One region of the Turicibacter sp. H121 genome, then DNA from elsewhere that is predicted to be linked to it. Evidence: a T-box and tRNA genes for the amino acid it is inferred to sense, from the RefSeq annotation. Region 1 holds a T-box; the other holds one or more tRNA genes.

Region 1 (2,386 bases):
GACGACCTTTTACTCCATCTTCACGTACAACTTCTAACCATTCTTTTGCATTAGCAAGTGGAGATTCACCTGTTCCAGATGGTTTGATGTTATCCATCACTGGTAATTCAAGTGGTAATTGATCGGCTTCTAAAACAGACATTGTTCCATCTTCCCACATAATCACTGGGAATGGTTCTCCCCAATAACGTTGACGAGAGAATAACCAGTCACGTAGTTTATAGTTAACTTTACGAGATCCAGCACCGTTTGCTTCTAACCATTCAATAACAGCAGCTTTAGCATCTGCATTGTTCATTCCATTAATGAAGTCTGATTCGATGTGAGCATCATCTCCAGTGAAGGCACCTTCTGTGATATCCCCTTCAATGACTTGCTTAATTGTTAAGTCATATTTCTTAGCGAATTCGTAGTCACGCTCATCGTGTGCAGGCACTGCCATAACAGCTCCTGTTCCGTAGCTTGCTAAAACATAATCTCCGATCCAAACTGGAACTTGAGCTCCTGTAATTGGATGAATTGCGTAAGCTCCTGTTGCCACACCTGATTTTTCTTTATTTAATTCTGTACGCTCTAAATCAGATTTTGCTTTTGCAGCTTCTTGATAAGCAACAACCGCTTCTTTACATTCAGGCGTTGTAATTTCATTTACTAATGGATGTTCTGGTGCTAAAACAACGTATGTTACACCGAATACCGTATCAGGACGTGTTGTAAACACATCAAATGAATGTTCTGTTCCATTAACTTTAAAGTTAATTAACGCTCCTTCACTCTTACCGATCCAGTTACGTTGCATATCTTTAATGCTTTCTGTCCAGTCTAACCCTTCTAAATCTTCAAGTAATCGTTCAGCATAATGTGTAATTTTAAGCACCCATTGTTTCATTGGTTTCTTGATTACAGGATGTTCCCCACGTTCAGAGACCATTTTCCCATCAACATTTAAAACTTCCTCATTTGCTAAAACTGTTCCTAACCCTTCACACCAGTTAACTTCAATATCTTTAATTTCAGCTAATCCCATGTTATATAATTGGGTGAAAATCCATTGTGTCCATTTATAATATTTTGGATCGGTTGTATTTAACTCTTTATCCCAATCATATGAGAATCCTAATGATTGAATTTGTTTACGGAATGTATTAATGTTAATATCCGTAAATTCACGAGGGTCATTTCCTGTATTTAATGCATATTGCTCAGCTGGTAAACCGAATGCATCCCATCCCATTGGATGTAAGACACGGTACCCTTGCATACGTTTCATACGAGAAACAATATCAGTTGCTGTATATCCTTCTGGATGACCGACGTGAAGTCCCGCTCCAGATGGATAAGGGAACATATCTAATGCATAATACTTAGGTTTTGACTTATCTTCAGACGTTTTGAATGTCTTATTTTCTAGCCAATAATTTTGCCACTTTTGTTCAATCTGTTTGTGATCAAATGCCATAATTCTACCTCCGGGCCCCCGGCCTGCGAAGCAGGTATCCTCCACTGCTGGGGTAATCTTAAATTTGTAGGTGAGTCTACTATTCATTAAGAAAATTTAAATACTGCTTTCTTTTCTTAAATGATGAAGTAAACACTTCACTAAAATAAAACCAAATATTATGAATAATTTGTGACGAATCGATATAAATTATTCATTAATACAAAATAATGGATTAAATTCCATAAACCTATATCTTATTCTTTTTAATAAAGATGGGGTAAGAAAAATCTTTTATCCCTCACTCAAAAAGTTAAAGAGAACACCCTCTTCCCATCAAAGGAGGGAAAGCTAAGAGTCCAACTACTTCGCTATACATATAGTTGAATTAATCCACTAAAGCAGATCGTTGAACTAACAAAAAAAGTCCTTAGAATATTTCTATTCTAAGGACGTAAATTACGCGGTACCACCTTAGTTGCAAGAGTCTAAAAAAAGTAGTCTCTTACCTCTCTCATCTTTTAACGCAAGAATACGGCAATCATTACTTAAATTTCACAATTGCAACTCCGAGGTGAGTTCATAAGTGTTCTATACGAATTTGCACCAACCATTCGCTCTCTACAATAATCCCAACTTACTACTAGTCCTCTTCACGGTTCATATAAGTTTATTCTAGAAAAATTATATCAAACCTTTCACAAAAAACAAGATTTTTTATAAAAAAACGTCATAAAACAATATCTCGTGCCACTAATTCACATCTATGATAAAATAAAAGACGATAAACAAACAACATACAACAATCCTCATCATTTTAAAGGACTATCTTAAATGATGCATTCGTGATTGATTTGATAAAAAGAACATACTAAAAACAGGAGGAATAGATAGATGAACAATCCGTTTCCATACAGCTATGCTGATAAACGATACCATACATTAAAC
Region 2 (2,386 bases), 470 kb from region 1:
ACGCTTAGACATTAAAAAAACTACACCGTTGTAGTCATTTAGTTCAATTAAGTGGCATCCCGGGAGGGATTCGAACCCCCGACCGACGGCTTAGAAGGCCGTTGCTCTATCCAGCTGAGCTACCGAGACATTTTTTGTTTTGTTTTCCACATTGATTATTTTAAACCATTTACTGACGTTTGTAAACAATTTTTTTACTCATTTATTCATGAATTTTTTTCCAATTAAAAGAGTTAGATAAATGATCAAAAGGTTTATCTAACCCTATCCCTTATTAAATGAAAATATTCTTTTATTAGTCAACTCTGCCTCAATAGCTGTTTATCGATGAATTAAAATAAAGTCTAATTCTGATAATGACTTTAACTAGTTTGAAAAAGAGGGGAATTTTAGAAATCCCCCCCTCTTTTTAATTTAGATATATTAGAGAATTATATAATTATGAAAACAGAAGTGTATTTCATCCCTGGATATCAGTCTTAGTTGCTAAATTGTTTTAATACTAAAACTGACGATAGTCCAACTAAAAGTTTTCCAATATAAAAAACTTATCTGACTTATATTTATTTTCCTTTGATATTGACAAACTCATCTATACTAACTTAACCTAATGGGAATTCTTTATGATCTAGCACTTGGCTAGGAACATGAACACACTGAATATCATAAGGCCCATATTGTATCACTTCTAGTTTTTTAACCCATACCCAACGGTCATAAGGAAATAATTTAATAACTTCAGCATATTCATGATAAAAATCATCTAAATAAGCTTGACACTCTGCTTCTGTATGAAACGGCATTTCAATTTGAATAAACGAACGTTTATATTCCTCTACTTTTTGTTCAACAAATGAAGCTAATAAGAAACCACTTAATGCTAACTCACGTTGACCCCAAGCTGAAATCTTACATTCAACCTCTTGTAGTGATTGATTAAAAACATCTTCACTCATCATTTGATTCACTGTAGGTTTCCAATATACGTTCATAATTGATCCCTCTAAATGGTTTCATTAGACGCCTTTTCTTTTCTGCTAATCTCACTCATTCATCGGATCACCACACTGATTTTTTTATTATCTGTTGTTAATGAGATTACCCCTCAAAAAAGAAAGCGTTTTATATTTATAATATACGCATCTTTTTTAAAAAAATGAGTATTATTTGTTGATTTTTTGTATTTTTTCTATTTTTTTCTAATTAAAATTTACATTAGGAATTCATTCACAATGATATACTACCGTTCACAATTGGAATTTTTTCGAAAAAACACTTGCAACTGCTATAAGATATGATATAATAAATTTGTAAATGCCAGTGTGGCGGAATTGGTAGACGCAGTGGACTCAAAATCCACCGAAGCTTACTTCATGCCGGTTCGAGTCCGGCCATTGGTACCAAACCGAACAATAAACACCGATTAAGGTGTTTTTTTTATTTTTGATGACATAAACACAGACAACTCTTCTTTATTTTCATATGGTATATTGAGGATACCAAATCACTCATACATCCTAAAAACATTCCTAATTCAGTCTAATATCCAACTTTCCTACAACACTTTAACAAAATCTATTTACTTAATCACTTCCGGTATCCTCAGTCGATTAAGGACAGTAGACACAATCAAACAATTGATTAAATTTTTCTAAACATAAACATTCATACATTACCTATCATTCTCCTATATCCTTACTAAATTTTTATTTAAACTTCTATCTTTTAAACACTTTTAATCCATTGTTATAGCCATTATACTTCATACATTATTTATTTCTTTACCTTTTACTAACAAATAATCCTTTTATCACTTTATAAAACTACCAACATCTCATACACCATCACACTATTTACTCCACCATACTGTCACTTAAGAAGAAGCTATCTCATCGATAGCTTCTTTTTTATGGAAATATTTCGCATAAATACATCTACATGCTACAATTAACACAGTATGGTGTAGGAGGGCTTTCTATGATGTATCTAAAAAATACAGGCTATTACTATTACTTAGCTTCATTTGTTAATTTCATCTAATGCTTGAAACACAAGCACAAACCCATGTAACACTTAAGGCTCATTTACGTATTTTTAGCGAAGAAATGTTTAGTGAGCGTCATATTCAAATTTAAACTTTTGCTCGAGAAGCATGCCCTTATGGTGAGTTATTTAACTATTGAAGCCCCTCAAGTAAGCCCATATCTCTTAGCAAGAAAACAATGTGATTACATGGGGCTGTTCCTGCAACCATTAGAAATGAAACTTATCTCACCTTAGGTTAGAATGACCAATCACCTGACTTTTATTTTGACTTAATCCAACGAATTCAATGTAAAAAAGCCATCAACCCAAACTTAAATCATTACCTCTATGTCATTAATAA

What was found. The T-box of region 1 lies ahead of leuS (leucine--tRNA ligase). A T-box ahead of a tRNA ligase gene usually reads a tRNA of that ligase, here a tRNA-Leu.
Region 2: it encodes a tRNA-Leu, which carries the amino acid that the T-box ahead of leuS (leucine--tRNA ligase) is inferred to sense. The anticodon was not compared.

The regions. Positions count from the first base shown of each region.
Region 1 covers NZ_CP013476.1:627,738-630,123, forward strand. Annotated here, with positions in the region: gene leuS (leucine--tRNA ligase) at 1-1,459, opposite strand, end outside; T-box leader at 1,884-2,104, opposite strand; gene AT726_RS03145 (TIGR01212 family radical SAM protein) at 2,333-2,386, shown strand, end outside.
Region 2 covers NZ_CP013476.1:159,572-161,957, forward strand. Annotated here, with positions in the region: tRNA gene AT726_RS00700 (tRNA-Arg) at 53-129, opposite strand; gene AT726_RS00705 (hypothetical protein) at 603-992, opposite strand; tRNA gene AT726_RS00710 (tRNA-Leu) at 1,317-1,403, shown strand.